Regions from separate parts of the Lysinibacillus sp. UBA6686 genome, predicted to be linked through region 2. Evidence: predicted binding sites of a transcription regulator. Region 2 holds the regulator's gene; the other holds the start of a gene.

Region 1 (16,563 bases), on a different contig from region 2:
GTCAATTGCTGTAGCAACTTATATTTTTAGATACAATTCTATTATTTTTTTAAATTTGTGAAGGAAGGTTAGTGTGAGAGATTTAAAAAAAGGCACTATTTATGCAATAATTTCAGCTATTTGTTTTGGTATTATGCCCATTTTCGCTATAAAAGCTTATAGCTATGGGATTTCTGTTTATACTTTACTGGTTTTAAGATTTTCAATAAGTTCTTTACTATTTTTTTTGTTTCTTATATGGAAAAAAATACCTTTAAAAATTAGTAAAATGGATTTAAAGTTATTTTTTCTATTGGGTGGTGTTTTATTTACACTGTTATCTGTCCTACATTTTGAATCATTAAAATATCTATCTTCTGCTATGGCTGTTTTATTATTATTTTCATTTCCTATATTTGTTTCAATTTTTTCCTTTTTAATCTACAAAGAAAAGCTAAAGGTAAAATCAATCATAGCTTTATTTTTCACCTTTATTAGTATGATTTTTTTATTAGGCGTTTCTTTTCAAGGTATAAATATGAAAGGCGTAATGTTAGCAATATTAGCTGCTATTGTATATGCACTATATATGATTCTTGGAAAAAAAGTCACCGACAATAATTCTCCCGTTGTAACAAGTACTTATGTTACCTCCTTTGCTGCATTGGGTGTAATTTTCATAGGACTAATAACTAGTGAACTACATTTGAATTTTGGTTCAAATGCATGGATATATATATTCGGCATTGTTGTTATTTCAACGATTATAGGTGAAATAACTTTATTTAAATCACTACAGATTCTTACTTCAACAAATGTTTCTATGATAAGTATGGTAGAGCCCATATTCACCTCTATCTTTGGCTTACTGTTTTTGCAGGAAGTAATGGAACCTCTTCAACTATTGGGAGGCATTTTCATCTTAATAGGCTTAACTTTATTGATTTATTTTCAAAATAAAAATTAATATGATTCAAATACTCATCGAAAGGAAGATTCAAAGATGATTTTTAACCTAAATGAAAAGACTCTATCAATTCCTGAAGGAACTGAAGATGTTTTAGGAATTGATATGAGATATCGAGAACATATCATCAATATAATTAAAGGCGTTTATGAAAACTATGGTTTCAATCCACATAAAACACCTATTTTAGAATACTTAGAAACTTTTAACGGACATCATGGGGAAGGAGAGAAGTTATTTTTTCATATAAAAGATAAAAATGAAAAATTTCTTATTCCTCGCTATGATCTAACTGTACCGCTGGCTAGAGTAGTAAGTATGTATCCAAATATACCGAGACCTTATAAAAGATATCAAATTGGTCCATCTTTTAGAGATGATCAGCCTGGAAAAAGTCATTTTAGAGAATTTACACAATGCGACGCTGATATCATTGGCTCAGACAGTTTATTAGCTGAAATCGATATTACAATAATGGCCCATGAATTGATTAATAAGTTAGGAATAAAAAACTTTGTTTTGAAAATAAATCATAGACTACTTATTCAAGCCTTAGCTCTTAAAGTTGGTTTGAATACCAAAGAAGAACACCTCGGATTACAAAGAGCCTTAGATTATGCAGATAAAGTTTCAAAAGACGGATTACAAGGTATAAAAAATAAACTCATAGAAAATAAAATTCCACTGAATATTGCTAATCAAATACTAATTGAAATTGAATGTTTTTCTAACCTTTTAGCTCAATATGAGGATTTACAAAATCAAATAAGTCAAATTGAAAAGTTCTTTAATTACTGTCTCTCTTCTACAAAGGCGACAGCCGATTTGAAATTTATCCTCTCTTATTTACCAAAAAATGTTCAATCCAACATCAAAATTGATTTAACACTAGCAAGAGGGGCAGACTATTATACAGGCTATATATTAGAGGGTTTGGTTGTTGACTCTGAAATCGGAGCAATTTTAGGTGGTGGACGATACAATAATTTAGTTTCTGCTGTCGGCAATTTAAATGAACCAGGAGTTGGCTTAGCCTTTGGTTTAGAAAGATTATTATCTGTATTGAAAAGCCTAGCTTATATTGACAAAAATATATTACTGCCTCATAAAATATTATTAGCTGATGCCAACGAAGAGTTCCATCCTATGATTTTTCATATCGCTCGTGAATTAAGAAAATACTATGATGTTGACATTTATTATAATCACACTCAATTTGAAGAAATAATCCATTTTGCTCAAGAAGATAAGCATCAAATAATTGTAGAGCTTATTGGGAACCGTCCATTCATTCACTCTGTTATAGAGAATGAGACATTTAAGTTGGAAGTCACAGATATTTTGAATAGTTTAGATTTTATATAATGATTTTCGACCTTGCTTTATATATGAGTATTGCTTTAATAATTTCACGCATCAAATAATTTGAATTTTCTCTAAAATAAAAATGTACATTACTAAAAAAATTTAATTTAGTAATGTACATTTCTATTATATGCGCAACATTATATTCGGGTAGTAATGTACAATTCCCTATTTTTAATGTTACAAAGTAGCCAGCTAGAATTTACGACTTGCCCCGCCTCCAGCAGAAGAACCACCTCCAAATCCACCAAAGCCGCCTCCACCTGAGCCTCGGCTGCCAAAGCCACCGCCAAAGCCTCCTGGATAGCCTCCTCTGCCACCTGAGCGTGGTCCTCTTCCACCACCATTAGAAATAATGGAGTAAAAAACAAGGACAATGACAACAAGGACAATAATCATCCATGTTGGCATTTCTTCCTCTTCAGCTGAATTTGTAGGAGTCTCCCCCTCCCAATTGTATTCCTCTGCAACAATTTGAAATACTTCAGCATATGTTACTTTAAAGGCTTGATCAATATTACCAGCACTTGCATTAGGATAAAACGCTGTATCTAATATCCGTCCAAGTTTCCCATCTGGTAATGCTCCTTCAAGTCCCTGACCAACAGCAATTACGACATCATTATTGCCTTCACCCTGACCAAATGTTGCTAATAATAATACACCGTTATTTTTTTGTGCATTACCAATTCCCCATGAACGAATCATTTTAGTCGCATACATTTTTGGGTCCTGTCCATGAATGGATTCCACAGTGATCACCATTATTTCGGCTCCTGTCCCTTTGTCTAGCTGCTCTGAATAATGATTAAGCTCCTCTTTTACTGAAGTGGATAATACATTAGCAAAATCGTGAATATACGTATTTTTCATGGGGGTTGGCATTGCTGCATCTGCCATTCTAATCAATACAAGAAATGAGAAACAAACAATTGCAAATTGCACAATAAAACGTTTCATTATTGCTTACCTGAATTACTAAAATCAATAGATGGTGCCTTTTCAGAACCTGCTGTAGCTTTAAAATATTCCTTCTGCTCAAACCCAAACATTCCTGCAATTAAATTTCCTGGGAAACGTTTTACATTTTTATTAAAAGTTTGAACCTCATTATTGTAGTCCTCACGAGCGACTGCTAGCCGGTTTTCCGTTCCAGCTAATTCATCCATTAATTGTCTAAAATTAGCATCTGCCTTTAAGTTTGGATAATTTTCTACCACAACAAGCAATCGACTAAGTGCGCCATTCAGTGCATCATTTGCAACCGCTTGCTCCTCTGGACTACGTGCATTCCCCATTTGTGAGCGTGCCTCCGAAATACTAGCAATAATATCTTGCTCATGCTTAGCGTACCCTTTTACAGATTCCACTAAGTTTGGAATTAAATCATAGCGACGCTGAAGCTGATTTTCAACCTGGGCCCATTTTGAATCCACACTCTCCTCCGCTGTAACAAGGCTGTTGTATTTAGGGATAAATAGTAAAGCTAATAGCACTAAAATAATAATGATAATACCAATTGGTCCAAGAACTTTTTTCAAATGAAATTCCCTCCTTTACACACTTACTTTTCCTTACCTCTAATGTGCTGCAAAAAAAACATCTCTATTCTACATATATGCAAATGTAGTTATAGCGTATGAAATATATCTAATTAGACATACTAAATACTGCAACAAAATAACATTTAGGAGGCGTTTTTTTTGTCACAATCATTTCACAATGAATCAGCTAACCAACCATCATTCAACCAACAACAAAGTCTAAATCATGGTGGACATGAAGTTATGGACATGCATGAAACACTTGGCGAAATCATTGCTGGTATGAATCAATCCATTATTCTACGTCCACATGTTAAGGACCCTGAGTTACTTAGTATTTTGGATCGCCAATATAACTTCACTTTAGGGATGTATAACACTATTGTGGAATCTTTTAAAACTGGACATGATCCATCGGTTCCAACTGGACGTTACCAAATGGAGACAGGCAATAACTTTACTTATGGATTAAATCCTGGGCAACCTAAAAAACCAATGCAAAATGCAAATGAAATGAATGATGAAACAATTTCTGGCTTCTTATTAGGTGCCCAAAAAGGTACAGCCAAATGTATGACGGCTGCTGCAACTGAGACTACAAACCCTGTTGTTCGTCGTGTTGTTGCAGATAGTATTCCCAACTGTATTGAAATGGCATACGAATTATCTATTTACCAAAATAAACATGGCTACTATCAAGTACCTCAATATTCGCAACAAGATATGCGTACAATACTTGATTCATTCGGTACAACTACAAATCCTCTTCATTAACAAAAAAGCAGTCTCACATGTGATTTAAATCACCTGAGACTGCTTTACTTTTAGGTTATAAAACTTTTCCTAAAAATGCTTTTGTTCGTTCATTTTGAGGATTTCCGAAAATTTCCTCTGGTGCTCCTTCTTCCACAATATAGCCACCATCCATAAAGACCACACGATCGCCTACCTCACGTGCAAAGCCCATTTCATGTGTAACGACAATCATTGTCATTCCTTCAGCTGCTAGATTCTTCATTACATCTAATACCTCTTTTACCATTTCTGGATCAAGTGCTGACGTCGGTTCATCAAAAAGAATGGCTTTTGGTTTCATTGCTAAAGCGCGAGCAATAGCTACTCGTTGCTGCTGACCACCTGAAAGCTGTTCAGGGTAGTTGTATGCCTTACTATCTAAACCAACCTTCTTAAGAAGCTCATGTCCTAATGCTTCTGCATCGGCACGACTCATCTTACGAATTTGCATTGGTGCCATTGTCACATTATCAATAACCGTCATATGCGGGAATAAATTGAATTGTTGAAACACCATGCCCACTTCTGCACGTATTGCATTTATATTTGTTTTAGGATCATTAATCTTCACATTTTCAATATAAATGGCACCATCTGTCACTTCTTCGAGCATATTAATACAGCGTAAAAAGGTACTTTTTCCTGAACCAGATGGTCCTATTACACAAACCACCTGTTTTTCTTGTATTTCATAATCAATACCTTTTAATACTTCCAGCTTGCCAAAATATTTGTGTAAATTCTGAATTTTAATCATCGCGCTTCCCGCCCTTCTACCTTACGAGGGACATAACTATTACTGAATCGCTTCTCGATAAATGCCACAATTTTTGTTACACCATACGTTAAAACTAAATATAATAATGCTGCAACAATGTATGGCTCCCAGAATCGGAAGCTAGCTCCTGCTACTACTTTACTTGCATATAAAATATCTGGAGCTGCAATAACGGTTACTAGAGAGGAATCCTTTAATAGCGCAATGAATTCATTCCCTAACGGTGGAATCATTCGTCTAAATGCCTGTGGTAAAATGACTTTTCTCATCGCTTGGTTATGTGTTAAGCCAAGTGATCGAGCTGCCTCCATTTGACCTTTCGCAATACTTTGAATGCCGGCACGGAAGATTTCTGCATTATAGGCTGCACAGTTTAATATAAGTGCCGTGATCCCTGACACCATATAGCCTAAAGAGTGTCCAAAAATCGTAGGTATTACGGCTAAATGAATTAATAAAATTTGCACTAGCATTGGTGTTCCACGGAATAAATCAACATAAAGCTTACATGGCCAATAAATCCATTTTTTCGTTGATAATTTTCCGAGCCCTAAAAATAATCCTAAAAAAATACCACCAAAATAACCACTGAGTGTCAAAATTAGTGTTACGCCAATACCACGTATAAACATATCTCGGTAGTTCCAGACTATGTCCCAGCGTAAGTCAAAGATGTCCATCCGAAAACCCCATTTCCCCTAAAAAGTTACGAAAAAATATGAAGCCGCTAGCATAAGGCTATGCTAGGGGCACCATTCATTCTTTTCTTACTTAAAGTCTGAGCCAGTAATCTCTTTTAATTTACCGTTCTCTTTAATCTTTTGTAGACCCTCATTTAATAGGTTTAAGAGCTCTTTATTTCCTTTTTGAACCATGAAGCCATAATATTCTTTATCAAATGCATCATCTTCTATTACTTTTAGTTTTTGATCTGGATGTGCTTGGATATACTTGTTAACTACTGCATTATCACCGATTGCAGCATCTACATTGCCATTTAGCATTTCTTGGATAGCAACTGGTTGATTTTCAAATGCCATAATATTTGTACTAGCATCACCCTGTAGCTTTTTCGCTGCTGTATGTCCAGTAGAATTGATTTGTACGGAAACCTTTTTATTTTTTAATTCTGCCAGTGATTTAATCTTTGAATCTTCTTTTACTACAATAAATAATTGAGATTCATGGTATGGTTCTGTAAAGTCGAATGATTGTTTACGTTCTTCTGTAATTGTAATTCCGGATGCCCCAATATCTGTTTCACCATTTTTAATTGTTTGGAATACAGGCTCCCAGCCAATATTTTGCCATTCTACCTCAAAGTTCATTTCATCTGCAATAGCCTGCAAAATATCGACATCAATCCCTACTATATTCCCCTTATCGTCAATCGATTCAAACGGAGCGAAAGTAGCCTCTGTACCTACCTTATAAACTTTTTTACCGCTTCCGCCATCCTCTGCCGGTGCACTACCTGATGATTTATCTTCCTTCGTGCCACATCCTGCTAGAGCTAGCATTAGTGCTGCCACGAGCATAAGTAACATAGATACTCTTTTTTTCATAGCATTTCCCCCTAAAATAAGTTTTTCCGAAATACGACTTCATTTTTCACAATTCGGAAATGTTAGACTATTAGGTCAATTATAGTAACATTATTGCTAATAGACAATAACTTTTCGTATAAAAGTAATTATTTTTTCATAAAAATTTATTTCCATGTGTTTTTTTAGCAAAAAACGGTATGAATAATTGAAAATAGCATTAAAAATGAATATTTATACATCAACTAATCATGCCAAAATTAGATAGTTTTGGGCAAAAAAAAAGAATCCCCTCAGATAGGATTCTTTTTTTCGACTAGATGGCTAGTCCTCACGTACAGTATGTCCACTAAAAAATAATTTGGAGTTGTTGCTTTTTTGAAGGTTTGAATGGAACAAATACGGGAATAATGCCAATTAGGGCAGTATTTCCACTATTTTCCCTTCTTTCTCCACTAAGCAGGCTGCTAAACTACTTATTAGGAGAATCGAGCTATAAAAGGTAATAAAATAATCAATAAAATGGCGCCCTCGGAGGGAATCGAACCCCCAGTGCAAGAACCGGAATCTTACGTGTTATCCATTACACCACGAGGGCAATTAAACACAAAAAAAAAGTACTCACTCTAGGCTTTATGAAAAGCATGATGTAGATAATCCTCATTTTTTGAAGCATACCCGCAAAATAGTGTACCGTACTTTAATCTATGACCTTAACTATTATACAAACGTATTGCCAACAATTCAACTATAGAATGCAAAAAACAATTTATTTTTTTTATTTCACTTTAGCAGGGTTAATATTTGACCTTCCCTGACTATAATGTGTATGATAGGGATACAGCTGAAATACAACGGAAGTTTTCAGCAAGAGTATTCGAATTTAGTTTTATTAAGGAGGATTTAACATGAATTTAATTCCTACAGTTATTGAACAAACAAGCCGTGGTGAACGTGCATATGACATCTATTCACGACTACTAAAAGACCGCATCATCCTTTTAGGAAGTGCGATTGATGACAACGTGGCTAACTCAATTGTAGCTCAGCTTCTATTCCTACAAGCTGAAGATCCAGATAAAGATATCTCACTTTATATTAACTCTCCAGGTGGATCAATCACTGCTGGTATGGCTATCTATGACACAATGCAAATTATTAAGCCACAAGTACAAACAATCTGTATTGGTATGGCTGCATCTATGGGAGCATTCTTACTTGCAGCAGGTGAGCCTGGTAAACGATTCGCTTTACCAAATGCAGAAGTAATGATTCACCAACCATTAGGTGGCGCACAAGGTCAAGCAACTGAGATTGAAATCGCTGCTAAACGTATTTTATTCCTACGTGAAAAATTAAATGGTATCTTATCAGAACGCACTGGGCAACCGCTTGAAGTCATTTCAAGAGATACAGATCGTGATAACTTCATGACAGCTGAACGTGCAAAAGAATATGGCTTAATCGACCATATTATGGACCGTAGCGACCGTAAATAACAAAGTACAGACATCTCAGATTTAGTTCTGAGATGTCTTTCTTTATTTTAACGCTCTATCCGTCATTTTGTCATTTTCATCCGTCACTTTGACATTTCTATCCGTCACATTAGCTCCGCTATCCACCATTTTCGGTAAATAGAACACAAAAACTGCCCAATTATTGGACAGTCTTTATATTTAATCTTCTTTTTCGATTAACTCTGCCAATGCTGTAACCGCTTGCTCAGCATCGTTACCTTCACTGCTTAAAACTACTTCTGTTCCTTTAGCAATAGCTAAGCTCATTACACCCATAATGGATTTAGCATTAACTTTTTTCTCATCCTTCTCAAGAAAGATATCTGCACTAAAGCGATTTGCTTCTTGAACAAATAATGCTGCTTGTCTAGCCTGTAGTCCTAATTTTAATTTGACTTGGACTCTTCTCTCGGTCATTCTCAAAACTCCCCTTTACTACCGTTCATCTTATTAGTTTTATCTTACCTTACTTACTAGCAAAAGAACAATATGTGTTTACGCATCACATTCATACCTGAAAAGTATGAAAACTTAACCACCAATCTTTTCTCCACGTCTTAATGCATCCGCTATTTCGTCGATTTTCCGTAAACGATGATTGACACCTGATTTACTAACCGTTCCGCTTGATACCATTTCACCCAGTTCTTTTAGGGTGACATCTTGATATTCTACTCGTAAACGTGCAATTTCTCGAAGCTTTTCTGGTAATTGATCTAGGCCAATGGAATTTTCAATAAATCGAATATTTTCAACCTGACGCAATGCAGCACCTATTGTTTTATTTAAGTTTGCTGTCTCACAATTAACAATACGGTTAACGCTATTCCGCATATCTCGCAATATACGGACATCCTCAAATTTCATCATTGCCTGATGTGCTCCTACAATATTAAGAAAATCAGAAATCTTTTCTGCCTCTTTTAAATAGGTCACAAAGCCCTTTTTCCGTTCTATTGTTTTAGCATTTAGATCAAATTCATTCATAACATCCATTAAAGCCTCGCCATGCTCTTTATATAACGAATAAATCTCTAAATGGTAGGCTGACGTTTCTGGATTATTAACAGAGCCGCCTGCTAAAAATGCACCTCGTAAATATGCTCTTTTTTGACCACTCTTTTTAATAAGCTTTGGAGAAATCGTATGATTGAATTGAAAGTCGTCTGAGATGATTTCTAAATCAATTAGTAGCTCGCGCGCACCATCTCTTACACGGCAAATATATACGTTATTTTTTTTCAAACGCATTTTTTTTCGAACAAGTAACTCTACATTATATGGATACAACTTTTTCATAATCGTATAGAGTCTTCTTGCAATTGCAGCGTTTTCAGTTTGTACGTCTAAGCTTAACTGTTTATTCGCAAAGGATAATGAACCATTCATACGAATTAGGGCAGATACTTCTGCTTTCATACAATGATTGTCCGCTTCTATTTGCGTTAATTCTTTTTTTGTTTCAGAAGCAAAAGACATATCACGTGCCCCCCTTTCAACTTCAGTTCTATGTATATGCCATCTTATCATATACAATAAGCGCTTTATGATTGTATTTTTGGATTGTTTACTTTTTGTTTATAAATATTTGCGTATTCTACAAGCCATTTAGCAACGTTTGTCGCATTATGACGAACCGTCCCATCTGATCGAATTGTAGCAATATCTCGCTTAATAACCTCTAATCCCATACTTTCAAGTTTTGCCACATCAAATGTTACAGGTTCCGCACATTCTTCCTTATAAAGCTCCTGTACAGGATGTGGTAATTTCTCTTCATTTACTAAAATAGAATCGATAAAGGAAGCGCCAACATGTTCGTAAATTGCTTTTACATGATCTCCTGCTGTATAGGAAATGGTTTCACCTTTTTGAGTCATTAAATTACAAACATAAATTTTTCTTCCTTTAGCTCTTACAACAGCTTCACCAATTTCTTTGACAAGCAGGTTAGGTATAATACTCGTATATAAGCTACCAGGACCAATTAAAATATAATCCGCACGCTGGATTGCTCGTATTGCCTCTGGTAACGGTTTCACATTTTCAGGCACTAAAAAAACACGACTAATGCGTTTTGTAGCCGTTGGAATTTTAGATTCACCTTCGATTGTAGAACCGTCCTCAAGCTCTGCATGTAAATTAATTTTTTTATTGGCAGCTGGTATAACACGACCATGGACCTTTAACACTTTTCCCATTTCACTAATGGCATGGTTAAAATCACCTGTAATCTCTGTTAAAGCAGTGAGCATTAAATTGCCTAATGAATGCCCTCGTAAATCTTGTGATGCCGAAAAGCGATATTGAAACATTTGCTCTACAAGTGGCTCAACATCCGATAATGCAGCAATAACATTTCGGACATCGCCGGGTGGTGGTATATCATAATCATCCCGTAAGCGCCCTGAAGAGCCACCATCATCCGCTACTGTTACAATAGCAGTAATATCGAATGGATGATGCTTCAGCCCCCTTAGTAATGTAGAAAGCCCTGTACCACCACCTATAACAACTAGCTTAGTGTGCCTTTTCCCCATTCACTCAATCCTTTCTTCGATTGATGTCACGATGCGTTATAACCGTATTCTCTTTTCCACTTAGATATGCCCCAAAATACTCTGCTAATGTTACCGAGCGATGCTGTCCACCCGTACAACCAAAGGCAATAACAAGCTGTGATTTTCCTTCTTGTCTATATAGAGGTATCATAAATTCAAATAAATCCTTCAATTTTTGAATAAGCGTTTGTGTATCCTCAAGCGCTAAAACATAAGAGGATACCTCCGTCTGTAATCCCGTCTTAGGACGCAGCTCTTCAACATAATAGGGATTTTTTAAAAAACGCACGTCAAACACTAAATCTGCATCTATTGGCATACCATGTTTAAATCCAAAGGACATAATATTAACCGAAAAAACATGATCTGAATCACTCGCAAACTCTTTGGCGATTTTTTCACGTAGTTCCTTAGGCTTCATAGTAGACGTATTATAGACAAAATTAGCCCGCCCTTTCACTTCAGAGAGCAAAATACGCTCTTGTTGAATACCATCTAATGGTAAGCCATTGACAGCTAATGGGTGCGAACGTCTTGTCTCTTTATAGCGTCTAACTAATGTTGCATCATCTGCATCCAAGAACAATATGCGTACAACAATATTCCCTTCTTTTTGTATATGGTCAAGAGCACCAATAAGAGAATCAAAAAAGTCACCGCCCCGCATATCCATAACAGCTGCAATACGTGTAGTATTTTTTCCCGAATCCCTAAGGAGGGTTAAAAAAGTTGTAAGTAACGCCGGTGGTAAATTATCAATACAGTAATACCCTAAATCCTCAAAGCTTTGAATAGCTACTGTTTTTCCAGCTCCAGACATTCCTGTAATAATAACCAATTCATGTGTTCTTTGTTGGCCTTCAACCACCACTGTCATGCAGCTCCTTTTATTGTTCTTTTGATATTTGTATTTTTTCATGCAATAATTCAAAATCAGTCGTATATTCAAATGTTCCATACTGAATGCCTGATTGTGAGATAGCAAATTGTAAATTTGTCCGATCACCTTCAGCCATTGGCAAATGGTTTAAATCCTCTACTGGGTGCCATGCAAGCTTGCCTTCTCTCGTTTCATCAAAAGGTATACCTTCTATATCCTTGGCAACAAACGTATAAAGCATCCATTCATCAACGACTGCATTATTTTCTTTAATAACCATTGTATAAACACCTTTTAAATGCGCATTTAATGGTGTGACATTTGTTTCCTCCTGAAACTCACGTACAGCAGCCTCATAGATGGATTCGCCGCACTCCATTTTTCCACCTGGAGCTACGTACCAGCCGCGTCTAGGCTTTTGAAGTAATAATACTTGACCGTCTTTAACGGCAATTAAGTTTGCAATTCTTTGCATAGGCACACCTCTAATCACTTTGCATTCTATCCTTCATTATAGCAAGACCCAACAATATTTGTCCTCCATTCAGAACTTTAGTGCCTGGCAATTTTCACTTTAATCGTATTATTAGTAATCATGAGTTTGTCATCATCCATGAATCTAAAAGAGCTCGCTCACAATTATTAATATCCTAACATAACAAAAATAGGTTGCCCCACCATATTAGGCGGAAACAACCTACTAAACAAAATAAAAGGGGGATTGCTAATTACACAATATATATTACACCTTTTATATGTCATTCAAGTTACAACAATATTAAAACCGTGTTAAAAATTGTATTTTTTTCCTTGGAACTTTTATTTACATTAAGCATTAATTTTCTCTAATAATTCTTCTACATAATGCTGCACTGCTTGTGCAGCAATACTTCCATCACCTGTAGCTGTCACAATTTGACGAAGTGATTTTTCACGTACATCACCTGCTGCAAAGATACCTGGTACAGTTGTTTCCATGTTTTCATTTGTTAAAATATAGCCTGCATCATTTAAAATACCTAAAGATTCAAATGGCTTTGTTAATGGTAGCATTCCGATATAAACAAATACACCATCAGCAACAAATTCAGATTCTGTTCCATCTACAGTAGATTGTAATGTTACACTACCAACTTTGCCGTTAGCTTCATTTATTTCTTTCACTGTTGCATTCCAGATGAAATCAATTTTTTCATTTGCAAAGGCACGATCTTGAAGTATTTTTTGTGCACGTAATTTATCTCGGCGGTGAACAATTGTTACTTTCTCAGCAAAGCGAGTTAAGTATACCCCTTCTTCGACAGCTGAATCTCCTCCACCTACGACTACTAGGTTTTTTTGCTTGAAGAATGCACCATCACAAACTGCACAATAGCTGACACCGCGGCCACCTAATTCTTTTTCGCCAGGCACGCCCATTTTTTTATATTCCGCCCCTGTAGAAATAATAATGGCACGTGTTTTATATTCTTTCGCACCTGATTTTATTGTTTTATATTCTTCACCATCGATAATTTCAGAAACATCGCCGTAAGCATATTCTGCACCGAATTTTTTAGCATGCTCAAACATTTTTGTAGACAGCTCTGGTCCTAAAATCGTATCGAATCCTGGATAGTTTTCTACTTCTTCTGTATTTGCCATTTGTCCACCAGGGATACCACGTTCAATCATTAAAGTTGAAAGGTTCGCACGTGATGTATATACAGCAGCAGTCATTCCTGCAGGACCTGCACCAATTATTACAACATCATAAATTTTTTCTTCCGACATAAAATCTTCCCCCTACACAAATACTTTTTTATCCAGCCTACATGTACAGTAAGACCCCTACTCTCCAATTTAAGTGATGCAATTATGAAGAAGGAAATCAACTACCCATGAAAAGCTTGATTGGCTCAACTCTAACTGTTTGAAGTTTTACCTATTAATAACGATTGTAAGTTCATCGTATGTGAAAGTAAAAAGTTATTCAACTATGTTGCTCAGAGGTTACTTATGACCGTTTGGTAAGAACTTTAAAATTTCATCAATATACTTTGATAAAGTCGCCACAGATACCCCATATTGCTGAGCTATCTCTTTTTTTGTAACCTTGAGCATTCGAGATGAGCGAAATAAAAAATCATTCGCTCCTGCAATAGCTGCTGGATTTGTAAAACGATAATTACTGTTAAGTGCCTGCTCACAGAGAACAAACCACATTTGAAACATTGGTGCAATGAGGGCCGTAAGCTTACCATACTGTTCTAATAAAATTTCTGGCACACTTACTGCTCGTAAAAAACTAGCCTCAACCTTATTTTTCATATCAAAGTGATGACCAAGTGCATATGCTAAGAATAACTTTTCAAACGAACCATATTGCTCAACGTCTATCCATTTGGGATGTGCAATAATTTCTTGCTTATGCGCTGTACAGCTCAATAAAAACAATCCAAAAATACGCTCACTAGTATAATTACTCTCTAGTTTTTCTACAATATAATCACGGTCATGCTCTAATGCATCGAGCTCATAAACATTTTCCTGTTCACGCCAAGGTTCAAAGCCTTCTTTGTCCGGATCTAGCTCTAATAGTTGCTCCCAAGCACTCTTAGAAATTTCCTTATGTCCTGAGAAGTATGCCGCATGGGATAACCAAAAATAAAAGCCAGCATCCCCTATATAACCACGTTTTTGCATACTACGTAACCATTTAAAGGCCAAATCGTATTGCCCAACTAACGCTAATGTTGCACCTAGCTTGTAGCGATGTTCCCAAGTGTAAGGCTGAATTTTAACAAGTACATTTAAAAGGTCCTTTAATTCTTCTTCATTTTTTTCATAATATGCAATAACGGTTAAATTACACAACGCATGTAAATTTCCCTTATTTTCACGCAAGACAGTATTTAAAAGTGCCTTTGCCTGTTCTGCCTCACCGACATAAAAATATGCAAGTGCTAAATTATTATAAGCTGACCAAAAATCTGGTCGATCTTCAATTAACTCTTCTAGAATATTAATAGCTTCGGGGAAGTCCCCTTTTTCCATACAACGCCTCGCCTGTTCCTGTCGATATAAATCCTCGCCAGTACCATCTTGCTCCTCAAAATCATCCTGCTCAAAAGCAACGAATTCTAATATTTCTGCCGCCTCATCTGCATAGGCACCATCTGGCTCTTTTTGCAAATATTGCTCCGCAAAGCGTTTAGCATCTTGTATCATACCAACACATCCTGAAACCTCTGCCATATAAAAAATGATTTCTAGATTCTCTGGATCAATTTGATAGGCATGACGAAGAAGATCATACGCTTCCTCGAAACGTTGACCCTCTAACTCCACGATTGCCAATTGCAATAAGATCATAGGATCATCTGGACTTAGATCTACCGCACGCTGTAAATATTTATAAGCTTTATTCATTTGTCCACTATTCATTGCTTGAATTGATTTTTTATAATAGTAGTCGCCTGTTGGAATGAACGACACGACATTCGTTAGATTCTCTTTTTGATGTTTCTTTTCCAAAATATTTCCTCCGAAACAAGAAATAAGGAACGTTTTTCACGTTCCTTTACACAGTAAACTTTATTATACCATACAATTAGCAATATGCTGTTATTTCTCTTCGTGACGTTTTTCTAACACATGTAACACATCAAAAACGCTTACTTTTTGTTCTTGCAGTAATACTAATAAATGGTAAAGTAAATCGGCCGCTTCCCATTTAACCTCTTCTGCATCTCGATTTTTTGCACCGATAACAACTTCTGTTGCCTCTTCCCCGACCTTTTTACAAATTTTATCGATACCTTTATCGAATAAATATGTAGTATATGCGCCTTCTGGCATTTCTTGCTCACGTTTTGCAATAACGTTAACAAGCTTAGAAATAATCTCAACAGAGCCAACCTTTGTATTTTGCTGAATAAGCTTTGTAAAGCAGGAGGTTGTGCCATTATGACAGGCTGGACCAGCAGGGAGTACTTCCACAACTAACGCATCTCCATCACAGTCTGCTTTCATGGACACTACTTTTTGTGTATGACCACTAGTTGCCCCCTTGTGCCAAAGCTCCTGACGTGAACGTGAGTAGAACCATGTTTCACCTGATTCAAGTGTTTTTTTCAGTGATTCTTTGTTCATATAGGCTACAGTTAATACTTCTTTTGTATTGGCATCTTGCACAACTGCAGTGACAAGGCCTTTATCATCAAATTTAATGCTGTCTATCATCTTACTGCCACTCCTTTTTCACGTAAGTATTCTTTTACTTGCGCTACACTCGTTTCTTTGTAATGAAAGATCGATGCGGCAAGAGCTGCATCTGCATCAACATCTTCCGCTAATACTTCGTAAAAATGCTCGGCATTCCCTGCACCGCCACTAGCAATAACAGGAACTGTTACAGACTCTCTCACTGCCTTAGTTAAGGCTAAATCAAAACCTGATTTTTCACCGTCCTGATTCATGCTTGTTAATAAAATTTCTCCAGCGCCCAAGCGAACCGCTTCCCTTGCCCACTCTGTTGCTTGCCAACTAGTTTTGTTGCGACCACCATGCGTATAAACCATCCATGTGCCGTCTTCATCACTATAGCGCGCATCAATAGCAACAACAATACATTGTGCACCAAAAAAGT
Region 2 (16,563 bases):
TTTCGGTGGAAGAGTGTTAGCCTATATTGATGAAATTGCTGCTGTTACTGCAATGAAGCATGCTAAAGGACATGTAGTGACAGCTTCTATTGATTCTGTTGACTTTTTATCAGCCGCCCATGTAGGAGATATTTTAGAAATTGAAAGTATTGTTTCATCAACGGGCCGTTCTTCAATGGAGGTCTATGTTCGAGTTACTTCCAGAAACATTGAAACGGGTGAGGAGAAATTAACGACCGAATCATTTGTAACGATGGTTGCAGTAGATGATGATGGGAAGCCTAAGCCAGTTCCGGCAATCTACCCTGAGACAGATGAAGAAAAACGTCTTTTTGAAACAGGACCAGCTCGACGAGAGCATCGTAAACAAAAACGTTCATTACCACATTAAAGAAAAGGGAGATTGACAACCTGTCAATTTCCCTTTTTACGTTTTCACATGTTTAATTCATTCACCACATTAATAAGCGAGTCAGAAGAAGAGGAAACAAGTGTGGCACCTTGAGAGAGCTCAGTAATTAAATTTGAAATGGCAGAAATATCTCTTGATGTATTGACATATTGCTGCTGAATACCAGAGACAGCTTCAGCGATATCATTAAATGATTTGGATAAGCTATTTTGCGTGTCTACACTATGTTGAATTTTTTGATCCACATTAATAACAGAATTCGACATGGTTGTAATATTACTTTCCGTTTCTTTAATGAGATGGGAAACATTTTGTACAGCATTTTTTGTCTCTTCAGCAAGCTTTCGTACTTCCTCTGCTACAACAGCAAAGCCTTTACCATGCTCCCCAGCGCGTGCTGCCTCAATAGATGCATTCAATGCTAAAAGATTTGTTTGATCTGCAATACCTGTTACTAGTCCAACAATCTCGGAAATCTTTTGAGAGGAGGTGCGTAACTGATTCATTGTGACCTCAAGACCATTTACGCTTTGTAAAATAATTTGTATTAAATCGTTTTGCTCTTGTAACTGCTGTTGGCCACGTCTAGATTTTTCCTTCGTATCAGCAACAAAGCTTAAACCTTGCTTAGTGGCTACCGCAATATCATCTGTTTGAGAGGAGATAACTAATAGGGAAGCCGCTGTTTCATCACTAATAGCGTTCAGCTCCTCAGCTGTGCTTTGAATAGTTGTCACAAGTGCATGCTTTGTTTCATCTGCTGCTGTGCGTATACGTTCTTCCTCTTTTTCGTAGGCTTCAATGACAAGCTGTTGCTCAAAGTTAATAATTTTACAGAAGGCATTGATAGCGAGAATCGCATCATGCTTTGAAATATCTAATTTGTTAGCAAAGCTTGTAAATGTTGAAGTTAAAGACTGAAATGAGGCGATATACCATTTTGATTGAAGACCGATTCGAACGTGGGTTTCTGCAATTGCCTTTCGTTCGTCAATATAGGAGTCGTTGATACGGCTTTCAAAAATATCACTAAGGTGCTTATGTAAAGTAACCTTTAAACGATCAATCTGTGAAGTTCTATTAATAATATCTAATAAATCTTGACTTAAGCTAATGGCTGCATAGAATTGATCAACCATTTCAGGGATTAAATCCTTTGCTAAAGGCTGCAACTGTTTAATAATGGCTAAATCCTCAACCGTTAAATTTAAAAGTTGTAATTGTTTTTGAAGTTTTGGATGGTTAGAGATATCCAACTGTACATTTTTTTTATAGTTTTCAGGTGCTATTGTAATTGAGTAGCTTGAATTGTTCTTTTTTGTAAACCAACTCATTGTTGTTTGCTCCATTCTTTATAAATCCATTTTAAGTATATAAATTTAAAGTAAACTTAAACTATTTATCCTTATGTTGGAATTGCTACGTTTGTAAGTTTGCGAAATATATGGTATTTAATCTATTCTACTATTTTTTGTCGTATATTTGGTTAAAATTTTCATTTATTTCTATTATTTTTTTAATGACTATTGTTTAAATGTCATGAAATAGACGATTGAAAGAGTCCCAGGTGGTTTGTATTTAAAATGGGAAACCTGTAAAATACGAACTGTTTAGAAAGTAATAATTGAGCGTAAAAAGAGTGAGGAGGTATTATTTAAATGGAGAAGAAACGTTTCAAGTTTGTCATACCCGTGATGGTAATTGTCGCAATCGGTTCGGTTTATATGCTACGTAACTATTATGCTGAAGTGCCAGACGTGGAGCAGTTGCTAATTACTATTTGTGCAACATTAGTTTCTGGTGTACTTGCATACTTTTTATTCCCACAGCAAGGGGAAAACAAAATTGATGATCGTGGACCCTATTAATGTAGAGCAGGCATCCTAGATAACCTTCTAAGATGCCTATTCTATATTTATCTTCATTCAGCAAATGTTTTTTGTATCGAAAGCATAGCGGCAGATACAGAAGACTCCCACCTCTACAGGTGATGAGAAGAATGCGGTTTAGGTTCCTTTTCAGTGGGTGTGCAGACACCTACTGAATGAAGATAAAGCCCCCGGCGGATGTCACGGATTTTAAAAGGAATGAATTGTGAGGGCACAATTCAAAATCCGGACGCAATTACGCCAAGGCGAAATTGATTAAGGTTTAAATAATTTGAACCAGCCTTTCCATTTAAAGACCGCCAGCATAAAGATCACAATAAGTATCATAATAGCTAGGACGATAAAGTAGCTGTATTTGCCATGAAGCTCAGGCATATTGTCAAAGTTCATCCCATATACACCTGCAATAAAGGTTAATGGAATAAAGATTGTTGACACGATGGTTAAGGTCATCATAATGCCATTCATACGACTGGAGCTCATTGCCATATAGCTGTCGCGCATATCGGCCGTCAGCTCACGGTTGGATTCCACCATTTCTGTTAGCTTTAGCAAGTGATCATAAATATCTCCGAAATAAGCTCGTTCTGATTTATTTAGTGAGAATCGATATGAATTAAGAATCCGATATAATAAATCGCGCATTGGTAGAATTGTGCGCCGTAAATCAAGTAAGTCACTACGAAATTCGAATACGATTTTCATGGCATTTAGATTACTTTGATAGTTTAATTCATCTTCTAGTGCATTCAAATGATCCTCAATTTTATAGACAAGTGGGAAGTAATTGTCAACGATTTTATCGATTACCTGATAGGTTAAATACACTGTACCACGTTCCCAATTTTTCGGTTGCTTTTCTAGCATATTCTGCACTCTATCGATTTCGGGAGCAGTATTTTTATGAAAGGTTACAATAAATTTATTGGAAACAAAAATATTAACTTCCTCTGCTGCTAATTCTTCATTCACTCTATGAATAACAAAGAAATGGAAATCATCATAAAAATCGAGCTTTGGTCGCTGTAAACGCAATAAGCAGTCTTCTATAGCAAGTGGGTGAAAATGAAAAAACGTATCCAATAGCAGCTCTTCTTCAGTAGTAGGGCAATCAAAATCGACCCAATACCATTCAAAATGATTATTGTTTATTTCCTCGATAGGAAAACCCTTTATGAGTTGTTGATCCTTCGTAATCCCGATTGTGCGTATCACAGCGTTCACCCCAATTCTGTTGATTTTAACTTTCTAGGAATAATTGTCCTCATAGAGTAATACATTTATCTTCATCGAAAGCATAGAGGCAGCTACAAATGTCTTCTGTAGCGAAATTACACCAAGGCGAAATTATTTTTAGATTTCCTTATAGCATATCCATCCACCAAATAAAGTAGTGGCAAAAAATCTGGATGGTTTTGTAAATCCTGCCTCTTGAAGTAGTGTTAAAATATCCTGCTCAGGCATAAAAGAAAGGGAGCGTATGGATTTTTCCATATCTGCTACCTCTAAGGAAGATAGCTTTGTATGCTGCAGCCAATAGGCCCGCCATAAATCAAATTGTAGTTCGGTCTCTAAAGAGCCAGGCTGCCCGTATTTTGAAACAAGAACAAATGGTGCACCAGGCTTTAAATTATTTGCTATTTCTTTCAATGTTGCAAGCTTTTCTTGAGTCCCGTTGATAAAATGTAGCACTAAAATACAGCTAGCTGCATCAAACTCTCTAGAGGGTAACTTCGTTTCCAGCATAGTTCCCTGGTATAATGAAATTTGATTAGGCAAAGATTTTAATCGTTCCTCCGCTACATGTAACATGGCCTCAGAAGGATCAATGCCCACAAATGACCAAGTTGGCTTATGCTCTGCAAGTTGTAAAATTTCATTGCCGCTCCCAGAGCCAACTATTAGCAATTCCGCTTTCTCAGGTAGTGTGGATTGATAAAAGGTTTGTGTTAACCGTAGCATGGCATCGTAACTAGGTAATGTTCGACGAATACCCTTTTCGTATTCGTTTGCTAGTGTGTTATTAAATTCCATAGTGTCTCACATGCCTTTCCCAAAGAATTTTTTAAAAATACAACATACAATGAAACTATTCAGGGTATAGTTCCGTAAATAGTAGTACATAAAACAAAGGAAAATTTAAAAAAGAAGGGTTGATATAAATGGAAGCTAAATGGTCTAAGGTAATCATACACGCAAGTCCGTTTTTTGCGCCATGGTTAGTACCAATATTATTTTTCTTAATTAGTTCTGATGAGGAAGTAAAAGCTATTTCCATTCAAGCACTACTGTTCCAAATTATAATGGGTGTTTTAATTGCAATTTCTGTGGTACTAAGTTTTGTACTCGTTGGTTTACCATTCCTAATTATTTTCGGTATTATGTTGTTTGTCGTACCGATTATTGGAATTGTAAAGGCTTTATCTGATGAACCATGGCATTACCCAATTGTTGGTCGCTGGGTATAATTTTTATCGACGCAAGTATATGCTAATTGCATATGCTTGCGTTTTTTTCATCACGAAAAAGGGTACATTAGACATACGACCGTTAAGATATCTAGCATGAATAGCGATTTTTCAAGCGTTTGAATGAAAAAATGGTTGCTATTAATTTTTCTATAGGCGAAATCATTGCAATTATTTTCAAGCGTTTTGTATAATATACTCAAAGAAAGTCAAAGATAGTCAAAGTCAGTGAAGTAAGCGAGGTGTATTCCTAATGCGTAATATATCAGACATCATAGAAGGCTACTTGAAGCAAGTACTTGAATTAGGTGGAGAAGGGCATATTGAAATTAAGCGCAGTGAAATAGCTGATAAATTCCAATGTGTGCCCTCACAAATAAATTATGTGATCAATACTAGATTTACTGCCGAACGAGGTTATCTTGTTGAAAGCAAACGTGGTGGTGGTGGATACATACGAATTTTACGTGTCCGCGCGAATTCACAAATCGATTTGATTGACGATGTCCTCAGGCAGATAGAGGGAGGGGCATCGCAAACAATGGCAGAAGATTTAGTTTATCGGCTTATTGATGAGCAGGTAATTTCAAAGAGAGAAGCGAAGTTAATGTTAGCGGCAATTGATCGCTCCACTCTGGATTTGCCACTCCCATTACGGGATACCATTCGAGCAAGAATATTAAGAGCGATGCTAACAACAATCAAATATGAACAGCAAAAATAGAGAGGTGATGGAAATGATTTGCGAACATTGCAAGCAGCGTAATGCGACGGTAACTGTAACACAAGTTCAAAATGGACAAAAGGTAGAGCATCATTACTGTGACGTCTGCGCCTCGCAGTTCCATCCATTTCATGCAGAATTTAAACAAGAGCCTGTATCTATTCAACAGCTATTATCGAATTGGTTTGGCTCACCGACATGGCAACAACAAAAAGTGGATGAAAAACAACAGGCGCAGCCACAACCACAAACTTGTCCACAATGTGGCTTTACGTATAAACGATTTTTAAAAGAAGGGAAATTCGGTTGCCCTAGCTGCTATGACAGTTTTAGCGAGCACCTACCAAAGCTCTTTAATCGAATACAAGCAGGACCTCAACATATAGGTAAGATGCCCGGTGCTCATAGCAATATTTACGTCATTAAAAAACAAATAGAAGATATCCGTAAACTTATGAAAGTAGCTATAGATGAGGAACAGTTTGAGGAGGCCGCGAAACTGCGGGATGAAGTAAAGGAATTGGAGAAACAGCTACAATTTGAAGGTGGTGATGTGTCGTGATGATTGAATCGTTTTTAGAACGAGCTACACCAGCATGGATGAGCGTGGAGGACGATTATTCAGATATAGTCATTAGTACACGTATCCGTCTTGCACGAAATTTAGATGGCTATCGTTTTCCTCTGTCCTTTACAGAGAATGAGGCATTACAGGTAGAGCAGGCTGTAACACACGCTGTTCAGGATAGCACGAAACTACAAGATCATTACTCGTATTTTGCCGTCAAGGATTTAACATCCTTACAGCGTCAAATTCTTGTAGAAAAGCATTTAATTAGCCCTCAGCTTGCTAAAAAAGAACAGGTTGGCTCCATGCTATTATCTGATGATGAATCAATTAGTATTATGGTGAATGAAGAAGACCATTTACGCATTCAATGTATGACAGCGAGTTTTCAGCTGCAAAGGGCATATGAGCAGGCCAATAAAATTGATAGAGCCCTAGAAAAATCTTTACCTTATGCATTTCGTGATACTTTTGGATATCTTACAAGTTGCCCAACAAATATCGGTACTGGTTTACGAGCTTCCGTTATGATGCACCTACCTGCCCTTACATTAACAGCTCAAATGAGTCAAATTATTAATGCCATGACAAGGCTAGGAATGACAGTAAGAGGGATATATGGGGAAGGTAGTGAAAATTTAGGGAATGTTTACCAAGTGTCGAATCAGATAACACTGGGTAAAACAGAGGAGGATATTTTGGCTGACATTCAAAGCGTCGCCGAAAAGATTATTCAAAAGGAGCGACATGCAAGAGGTAGGCTAATGGAAAAAGCAGAGCTTGCTTTAGAAGACCGAGTATACCGTGCATTAGGTACTTTAACGCATGCTCGAATTTTAACGAGCGAAGAGGCAGCTACCTGCTTGTCCAATGTTCGTTTAGGGGTAGATTTACAGTTGATAGAAGGCATTAAGGCGACAACTTTAAACGAGTGTGTTGTCTGTATGCAACCAGGATTTTTACAACACTATGCAGGAGAGGTTTTACCACCTGCTGAGCGCGATCGCGTACGAGCGAAAATGCTTCGTGAGGCATTATTTCGTGAAAATATGAGTAAGCCTATTATAGGAAAAAAAGGAGAGGATTCATATGATGTTTAATCGTTTTACACAACGCGCACAAAAAGTATTACAGCTTGCACAGGAAGAGGCAATTCGTTGGAAACACGAATCAATAGGAACAGAGCATATTCTATTAGGGCTTATTCGTGAAGGCGGTGGTATAGCTGCGAAAGCATTAGAAGCCATCGATATTAGTCCTCAAACAATTGAAGCAGGTATCGAAGAGTTAGTTGGAAAAGGAAAAGAGGATGTGGGTCCGATTGTCCACTACACACCTAGAGCGAAAAAAGTCATTGAGCTATCAGTTGATGAATCACGCAAACTAGGTCATTCATATATCGGTACAGAGCATTTGCTATTAGCGCTTATTCGTGAAGGTGAAGGTGTGGCTGCTCGTGTATTAAATAACGCTGGTGTCGGCTTAAATAAAGCACGTCAGCAAGTGCTATTACTACTAGGAAATAATGATAATGCTCAATCTGGCCAACAAGCTGCCCAGGCTGCCAATACCCCTACATTAGATAGCCTTGCGCGAGACTTAACACAAATTGCTCGAGAAGGCTCTTTAGACCCTGTGATAGGTCGAAGCAAAGAAATTACACGTGTCATTGAAGTTTTATCTCGTCGTACAAAAAACAATCCTGTATTAATTGGTGAGCCAGGGGTAGGTAAAACAGCTATTGCTGAAGGTCTAGCACAGCAAATTATTAATAATGAAGTGCCAGAGATTCTTCGTGATAAACGCGTCATGACTCTTGATATGGGAACAGTTGTAGCAGGTACAAAATACCGTGGTGAATTTGAGGATCGCTTGAAAAAAGTGATGGATGAGATTCGTCAAGCAGGAAATGTTATTTTATTTATCGATGAATTGCATACATTAATCGGCGCAGGTGGTGCAGAGGGAGCAATTGATGCATCAAATATTCTAAAACCTTCTCTAGCACGTGGTGAGCTTCAATGTATCGGTGCAACAACATTAGATGAATATCGTAAATATATTGAAAAGGATGCGGCTTTAGAGCGACGTTTCCAACCAATACAAGTTGATGAGCCAACAGTTGAAGAAGCGATTCAAATTATCCAGGGCTTACGTGATCGCTATGAAGCACATCACCGTGTGAAAATTACAGATGAAGCGATTGAGGCAGCCGCAAAAATGGGTGACCGCTATATTTCTGACCGTTTCTTACCAGATAAAGCGATTGATTTAATTGATGAAGCAGGCTCAAAAGTACGCTTACGTTCATTTGCAGTTCCACCAAATCTAAAAGCGCTTGAAGATAAGCTCGAAAATGTGCGCTCTGAAAAGAATGCTGCAGTTTCTGGTCAAGAGTTTGAAAAGGCAGCCTCATTAAGAGATACCGAACAAAAGCTAAAAGATGAAATTGAAACGACAAGAAAGAATTGGAAGGAAGAGCAAGGGAAATCTGAATCAAAAGTTACAGTGGATGATGTAGCAGCAGTCGTATCTATGTGGACTGGAATCCCTGTATCAAAAATTGCCTCAGAAGAGTCCTCTAAGCTATTACAATTAGAGGAAGAGCTACACAAACGAGTGGTAGGGCAAGGGGAGGCAGTAGAGGCCATTTCCCGTGCTATTCGCCGTGCAAGAGCAGGCTTAAAAGATCCAAAACGACCAATTGGCTCATTTATTTTCTTAGGGCCAACAGGGGTTGGTAAAACAGAGCTTGCAAGAGCACTAGCTGAAGTGATGTTTGGTGATGAGGATGCGATGATTCGAGTTGATATGTCTGAATATATGGAGAAACATTCTACTTCGCGCCTAGTTGGTTCACCTCCAGGCTATGTAGGCTTTGATGATGGTGGCCAGTTAACAGAAAAGGTTCGTCGTAAACCATATTCAGTTGTATTACTAGATGAGATTGAAAAAGCTCATCCAGATGTTTTCAATATTCTACTGCAAGTGCTTGAAGATGGTCGTTTGACTGATTCTAAAGGTCGTGTAGTGGACTTCCGCAACACGGTTGTTATTATGACATCAAACGTTGGGGCAGATGCTTTAAAATACCAGAAAAACTTAGGCTTCAATGTTGGTGGTACGGAATCGAAACATAAAGACATGAAGGGAACAATGCTTGAGGAATTGAAAAAAGCATTCCGACCAGAGTTCTTAAACCGTATTGATGAGATGATTGTGTTCCACTCATTAGAAAAAGAACACTTAAAAGAAATTGTTTCCATGATGGCGAATGCTTTAACAAAACGTCTAAAGGAACAAGATATTTCGTTAGAGTTAACAGATGCTGCGCTTGAGAAAATTGCGCAAGAGGGCTATGATCCTCAATACGGCGCCCGCCCGCTACGCCGTGCACTACAAAAACAAGTGGAAGACCGCTTATCAGAAGAATTACTGAAAGGCAATGTAGAGAAGGGCAATCAAGTGGTCATTGATTATGTGAATGATGACTTTGTGGTAAAGAAAAAAGAGGGCATTTCTGCATCTAACTAATTTCTAACAGCTACGCTTCATCTCAAAAGGACAGCAGGCTATAGTGCCAAGCTGTCCTTTTTTATGTACAATTGACAATAAGAACAAATATTCGAGGTGAATGTGAATTGGCAAAGAAAAAAACGAAATTTGTATGCACAGGCTGTGGCTATGAATCTGCAAAATGGATGGGAAGATGTCCGGGCTGTGGGGAATGGAATAAGATGGTCGAAGAAGTAGAGGTAGTAGCAAAGGGACCTCGTGGAGCCTTCCAGCATTCTGCGACAGTTACGCAAAAGGCTCTTCCTATTATGCAGATCGAGGCTGCCGAGGAGTCTCGAATTACAACAGAAATGGGTGAGCTTAACCGAGTGCTAGGTGGGGGAATCGTACCGGGCTCTCTTGTACTTATAGGAGGTGACCCTGGTATTGGGAAGTCGACGCTATTATTACAAGTGTCTGCTTTACTTTCAAATAAGGGACATCGTGTGCTCTACATTTCTGGTGAGGAATCAATCCGCCAAACAAAGCTACGTGCAGAGCGTTTAGGGGTGGTTTCACAGGAGCTTTATATCTATTCAGAAACAAATTTAGAGTTTCTAAATCAAACAATTGAGGATGTGCAACCGAAATTTGTTATTGTCGATTCCATTCAAACTGTGTTTCATCCCGAGGTAACAAGTGCTCCTGGCAGTGTATCGCAGGTGCGGGAGTGTACGGCAGAGTTAATGAGAATTGCTAAAACGAAGGGAATCGCTATATTTTTAGTTGGACATGTAACAAAAGAGGGTCAAATTGCAGGGCCACGTATTTTGGAGCATATGGTAGATACTGTGCTGTATTTTGAGGGGGAGCGACACCATAATCACCGTATTCTGCGTAGTCAAAAGAACCGTTTTGGCTCAACAAATGAGATTGCTATATTTGAAATGCTTCAGGGGGGCTTAAAGGAAGTATTAAATCCATCTGAGCTCTTTTTACAGGAGCGTTCACAGGGGGCAGCGGGGTCAACCATTGTGGCTTCTATGGAGGGTACACGACCAATTCTTGTTGAAATTCAGTCACTCGTAACACCTACAAGCTTTAACTATCCAAAGCGTATGGCAACAGGTGTTGATCAAAACCGTGTACAGTTGTTAATGGCTGTTCTAGAAAAGAGAATGGGCCTCATGCTACAGGCACAGGATGCATATATTAAAGTTGCTGGCGGTGTAAAGCTAGATGAACCAGCCATTGATTTAGCAGTGTTGACAAGCATTGTCTCTAGCTTTAAGGATCAAGCAGTTAGAGCTACAGATTGTTTTGTTGGAGAAGTAGGGTTGACGGGAGAGGTGCGCCGTGTTTCCCGTATTGAACAACGTGTAATAGAGGCGGCAAAGCTAGGGTTTAAACGGATATTCATTCCGGCTTCAAATATTGGTGGCTGGGATTTTCCACAAGGTATTGAGATAGTTGGAGTAGAAACCATTAAAGATGCACTGAATGCTTGCTTTAGAGAGCTATAAAGGGGACAAGGTTCTGACATGCATTTTCCTCTTTCAATAATTTTTTAGATGCTAGGCATAAAAATCGGAACTAAAAAAGGGGTTTAAGCGTCCTACATAACACCCTAATAAGATGGCTCTTTTAACAACGTTATAGCTAGTAATAGTACCTCTTTATTTTCACCTTTGTATAGAGTTGCTGCTGGCGTTAAAAAGAAACAGGGGTTGTTAGGCTCATGAAAGATTTTCTACAGTAAACTATGTATAATTATAGTTAAGAATGGGAGGTGACAGCTTATGAAAAAATTTGTTCAAATTGCCTTTTTACTGATTGGGGGAGCGTTAGGCTTTGTTTTCTTACCGCCATTATACGAATTGCTTCATTTATCTTCTAATCCTTGGCTTGATAATCCCTATGTATCAGTAGCTTTAGGGGCAATTTTATTGTTTACACTATCGTTTGCGTTTTCGGATTATTTTGTGCGACTCATTAGCTGGCTGGAAGAGGTGCTATTTAAGGTACCTGTTGGTGACTTATTATTTGGTACGCTTGGACTTATCATCGGACTGATTGTAGCTTACTTCTTAGGCTTTGCCATAGAAAGTGTCCAGCTAGGATTCGTTTCGGAGATTTTACCAATTATCATGTCCTTTGTACTTGGCTATTTAGGGTTCCGTGTAGGCTTTAAGAAGCGCGATGAATTAATCCAACTCTTTACATTACGTGGAAGCAATACAAAGAAAAAACTAATAGATGGTGTAGATGCCCAAGAAGTAAAGGGGAGCTATAAGCTGCTGGATACAAGTGTTATTATTGATGGGCGTATTGCGGATATTTCTCAAACGGGATTTATTGAAGGTATATTAGTGGTTCCTCAATTTGTTCTTACAGAGCTTCAGCATATTGCAGATTCTTCTGATACTTTAAAACGTACAAGAGGTCGTCGTGGTTTAGATATTTTAAAAAAATTGCAAGATGAGCGAATGACAAAGGTGGAAATATCCGAAGAGGATTTTGAGGATGTGCAGGAAGTTGACTTAAAATTAGTGCGTCTTGCAAAGAAAATGAGCAATGATACACAGATTGTTACGAATGACTTCAATCTTAATAAAGTATGCGAGTTACACCACGTAAGAGTCTTAAATATCAATGATTTAGCGAATGCTGTGAAGCCTGTTGTTATCCCTGGTGAGGATATGCAAGTGATGGTTATTAAAGATGGTAAAGAGCATAATCAAGGAGTGGCTTATTTAGACGATGGCACAATGATTGTGGTTGAAGGTGGACGCAGTTATATCGGACAGGCAATAACGGTTACGGTAACAAGTGTACTGCAAACATCAGCGGGCCGTATGATTTTTGCTAAACCAAAGGATGACTAGGAAGTGGAAAATGTGCAATACGAGGTAGTATTACCTGCAGCGGGTAGCGGTAAGCGAATGGGAGCGGGGCAAAATAAGTTATTTTTAAATTTACTAGGAAAACCCATTCTCATACACACCCTGGAGGTTTTTGAACAGGATTCAAAATGTACAGGGATTTGGCTTGCAGTAAAACCAGAAGAGCGTTCCTATATTCAAGCCATGTTAGAGAAGTATAGGATTTTAAAGGTGAAGGGCTTACCTGATGGCGGTGCTGAACGACAGCATTCAGTTCATTCGTGTATGAAGGAGATGGAGCAGGTCGATATTGTGCTTGTACATGATGCTGCTCGTCCCTTTATCTCTCATGATATTATTGCGAATCTTGTGCAAAGTGCTCATACATATGGTGCTGCAATCGCTGGTGTCCGTGCAAAGGATACGATGAAAAAGGTACGTGATGGTGTGATTGAGGAGACGGTTGATCGTGATAGCTTATGGATGATTCAAACTCCGCAAGCTTTTCAGTTTGATTTAATCGTAGAGGCGGAGGATGTCGCAGAGAAGGTTGGCTTTCTTGGTACTGATGAAGCCATGCTTGTGGAACGTCTTGGACATGCCGTGCATATTGTAGAGAGTAGCTATGAAAATGTAAAGATGACGACAAAAGAGGATCTAGTTTTCGGAGAAGCGATCTTGCGTAAACGTGCCTTGGATGCAAAATAGTTGAATAGGTGGCGATTAGAGCCGCTATGAAAAATACCGTAGAGAAATCGATAATGATACTTCTCTACGGTATTTTAATTTGCTCGTATTTTTGAGGCGGGATTACTATTTCATAATATTAGTTAATTCCTCTATTAAAGCTGGACGTTTTGGATAAGTTTGCAGTAAATCAACAATCAACTGTTCTGCTTCTACCATATAACCAGCCTTACGCATGATATTGATAGAACGACAGACACCTTTATATTTTTTTCGATTAGTGGCGTATTGTGCATCTGCAGTGATAGCCTCAATGAATAGTGCACACACTTCTTCATAGTACTGCTCTTTAATAAATGAATAATAGTCTTCTATTCGTTTTGGATAATCTTTGCAATAGTCTAAAATACGTTTTGTTTGCTGTTCTTCAACAATAACCCTTTCGTATAAATAAGATTTTGTAAGGTTATTTAATAATTCTTCTAAAACTTCTGGCCATTGTTCAGCGGAGTGCAGAGCTTTGTATTTCGTATAAAATTCATACTCCCCATCAAGCAATAGTTGTAAAGCCAATTGACGCATATCCTCTGTATGTCCTAAATGCTGATGAGCCTTAAAGGCATAGCGTCTCCAAAGGCTAACGATTCCTGAAAGTTTTTGATCTTGCTCTAATCCATCTGCTGTTAATTGTAATACTTTTTCATAATCGCCGCGATTTATGGCAGATAGAATAACTTGTTCACGCATATGGTAGTCTTCAATATGCCCCTCCAAAAATGCCTCTACCTCATTGCTACTGTATTTGTGTTGTAATAAGTGAAGTTCAATCAGCTTTAGCTCTTTATTTAGATATTGTGCACGCCAATTATCTGATGTACTTTCAAGTGAATGAATAAGGGCTTTAAACTGCTCCTCAATCGCATCATCTTCACAAAGAGGGATACAGGCATGAAGCAAATGAATTCGACAATCTACCCAGTCTCCTAATACGGGTAGCATTGCTTTTCGAATAACTAGGTCAAATACAGATTTATACAGCTTTTTTGGCCAAAGATTTACGCCTTCTTCAATTGCCTGACTTATTAATTCAAGACTTTCACGAATAGCATCGCCAAAATAGCCATCAGAGTCATCCCCATATTGTAGTGCCTCTAATGTATATTGGAGACACAGAAAACTAAGCTCAATAGCTGTAATATTATCCTCCATGTCGATGTGCTCCTCAGCGTGTTGAAGGGTAGTTTGGACACCTTTAAGTGCTTTTAATGCCCGATGACGTGGGATAAAGCCGCTTCGCCCCTCCTGACCGGCTTTTAGATGCTGAGTAATCATTTTTTTGGAGGCCTTTAATATATCTATTGGCTCCATTAGTCGTATTTCTAATTCTTGCAGAAAATTAGGTGAGTTCTTCCCAACTGTTAAAATTAAATTAATTAAATTTTCCTTTGTTTGTGCTGCGAGTAATTGCTGTAATGTAGATTTTTGTGCTTTAGATGATTTAGATACTGATATAGGAGAATTGTTAAATTGCTCCTGAATAGCGTATAGTACAGCTACTATATGTTTGCAATCATCATCGTAAGGACAATCACAAGTTGCATCTGTAATATCTCCGTTTGCTTTGATAACAATATTTACAGTATAAGGTTCAGTTCCCTCAACCTCTGCCTGCCAATTGCTATTGTCTATTTGCATAATATCAATGACGTGATCATTCACATAATAATCGTACCCACGCTGTACTATTACTTTGCTAAACTGACTTTCAAAAGTATTAATATTCATTTCTCCACCGCCTTATCGTTTTAGACTTAAGGTAAGGATAACAAAGAATGTGCGAGTAGTGAGAGTCAAATATCTGATGGCTTTGTGAAATCACTCATTTCCTAGGAAATATGGTAAACTGTCTATAAATAGAAAATCATAAAGGTAGGTGAATGCTGCTACGGCAAGAACGTAGTAGTATCGTATGTTTCGAGTTGGACAAGGTTTTGACGTGCATGCATTTGAAGAAGGACGTCCATTAATTATTGGTGGTATAACAATTCCTCATGAAAAAGGGCTAGTAGGGCATTCTGATGCAGATGTTTTATTACATACTGTCACAGATGCAGCATTAGGGGCTATTGGAGAAGGAGATATCGGTCGGCATTTTCCAGACACAGACCCCGCATTTAAGGATGCAGACTCAGCAAAATTATTAGAGCATATCTGGAAAATTGTTGAGGATAAAGGGTATGTTCTAGGGAATGTTGATTGTACAATTATGGCACAGCGACCGAAAATGGCACCATATATTGAGCAAATGCAAAACCGTATTGCTGAATTATTGAACGCAGAACCGTCACAAGTTAATGTCAAGGCGACAACAACTGAACGATTAGGTTTTACTGGTCGTGAGGAAGGGATTGCTGCAATGGCAACAATTCTATTGATTAAGAAGTAAAAGCAGGCTATCAGCGCTTTTATTTCCTGTAGCAGAGTGGTAAAATGAACAAAGTCAATTTTTGATCGAAAATTTAGGAGGCTTTTAATTATGGCGAAAGAAGTTCGTGTTCGTTACGCGCCATCCCCTACTGGTTACTTACATATCGGTGGAGCGCGTACAGCGTTATTCAATTATTTATATGCAAAACATCATAACGGTAAATTTATCGTACGTATTGAGGATACAGATATTGAGCGTAATGTAGAGGGCGGAGAAGCATCTCAGCTAGATAACCTAAAATGGTTAGGTATTGAATACGATGAATCCATTGATATCGGTGGACCATATGCGCCTTATCGTCAAATGGAGCGTCTTGATATTTATAAAGAGCATGCGGAAAAGCTTTTAGAGCAGGGTGTAGCCTATAAATGCTTCTGTTCTTCTGAGAAATTAGAGGCATCCCGTGAAGAGCAAAAGGCACGAGGAGTAGCTGCTCCAACGTATGATGGGACTTGTCGTCATTTATCAGCAGAGGAAGTTGCTGCTAAAGAGGCTGCTGGTGAATCCTATACAATTCGTATGCGCGTACCTGAAAATGTAACATATGAATTTGAGGACTTAGTGCGTGGACAAGTTACATTTGAATCAAAAGATATCGGTGACTGGGTAATTGTTAAAGCAAATGGTATTCCAACTTATAACTATGCTGTAGTGCTTGATGACCACTTTATGGAAATCTCCCATGTTTTCCGTGGCGAAGAGCATTTATCTAACACACCAAAACAAATGATGATTTTTGATGCATTTGGCTGGGAGTATCCACGCTTTGGTCATATGACATTAATCATTAATGAAAATCGCAAAAAATTATCAAAACGCGATGAATCCATTATTCAATTCGTAACGCAATATAAAGATTTAGGCTACCTTCCTGAGGCAATGTTCAATTTCTTTGCATTACTTGGCTGGTCTCCAGAAGGGGAAGAAGAGATTTTCTCCAAGGAAGAATT

The links. The regulator CtsR, encoded in region 2, represses protease genes until heat stress. The targets are predictions, from matches to a motif close to ATGGTCAATAAAGGTCAAACA.
Region 1: clpP (ATP-dependent Clp endopeptidase proteolytic subunit ClpP) is a predicted target of CtsR. The motif match lies at 7,774-7,794, and genes of this name have one in related genera.

Annotation. Positions count from the first base shown of each region.
Region 1 is NZ_DKJS01000054.1:34,278-50,840, forward strand. It holds gene B2R82_RS13970 (DMT family transporter) at 74-946, shown strand; gene B2R82_RS13975 (histidine--tRNA ligase) at 983-2,311, shown strand; gene B2R82_RS13980 (TPM domain-containing protein) at 2,507-3,271, opposite strand; gene B2R82_RS13985 (LemA family protein) at 3,271-3,852, opposite strand; gene B2R82_RS13990 (spore coat protein) at 4,015-4,629, shown strand; gene B2R82_RS13995 (amino acid ABC transporter ATP-binding protein) at 4,685-5,407, opposite strand; gene B2R82_RS14000 (amino acid ABC transporter permease) at 5,404-6,108, opposite strand; gene B2R82_RS14005 (basic amino acid ABC transporter substrate-binding protein) at 6,196-6,993, opposite strand; tRNA gene B2R82_RS14010 (tRNA-Arg) at 7,496-7,570, opposite strand; gene clpP (ATP-dependent Clp endopeptidase proteolytic subunit ClpP) at 7,881-8,471, shown strand; gene B2R82_RS14020 (HPr family phosphocarrier protein) at 8,652-8,909, opposite strand; gene whiA (DNA-binding protein WhiA) at 9,024-9,971, opposite strand; gene B2R82_RS14030 (gluconeogenesis factor YvcK family protein) at 10,037-11,032, opposite strand; gene rapZ (RNase adapter RapZ) at 11,037-11,930, opposite strand; gene B2R82_RS14040 (8-oxo-dGTP diphosphatase) at 11,941-12,408, opposite strand; gene trxB (thioredoxin-disulfide reductase) at 12,762-13,706, opposite strand; gene B2R82_RS14050 (tetratricopeptide repeat protein) at 13,926-15,449, opposite strand; gene hisIE (bifunctional phosphoribosyl-AMP cyclohydrolase/phosphoribosyl-ATP diphosphatase HisIE) at 15,540-16,157, opposite strand; gene hisF (imidazole glycerol phosphate synthase subunit HisF) at 16,154-16,563, opposite strand, start outside.
Region 2 is NZ_DKJS01000056.1:58,258-74,820, forward strand. It holds gene B2R82_RS14535 (acyl-CoA thioesterase) at 1-391, shown strand, start outside; gene B2R82_RS14540 (globin-coupled sensor protein) at 436-1,746, opposite strand; gene B2R82_RS14545 (hypothetical protein) at 2,071-2,280, shown strand; gene corA (magnesium/cobalt transporter CorA) at 2,557-3,516, opposite strand; gene B2R82_RS14555 (class I SAM-dependent methyltransferase) at 3,655-4,335, opposite strand; gene B2R82_RS14560 (DUF4870 domain-containing protein) at 4,464-4,769, shown strand; gene B2R82_RS14565 (CtsR family transcriptional regulator) at 5,023-5,493, shown strand; gene B2R82_RS14570 (UvrB/UvrC motif-containing protein) at 5,507-6,055, shown strand; gene B2R82_RS14575 (protein arginine kinase) at 6,052-7,161, shown strand; gene B2R82_RS14580 (ATP-dependent Clp protease ATP-binding subunit) at 7,151-9,595, shown strand; gene radA (DNA repair protein RadA) at 9,703-11,079, shown strand; gene B2R82_RS14590 (PIN/TRAM domain-containing protein) at 11,356-12,441, shown strand; gene ispD (2-C-methyl-D-erythritol 4-phosphate cytidylyltransferase) at 12,454-13,146, shown strand; gene B2R82_RS14600 (SWIM zinc finger family protein) at 13,252-14,910, opposite strand; gene ispF (2-C-methyl-D-erythritol 2,4-cyclodiphosphate synthase) at 15,095-15,571, shown strand; gene gltX (glutamate--tRNA ligase) at 15,662-16,563, shown strand, end outside.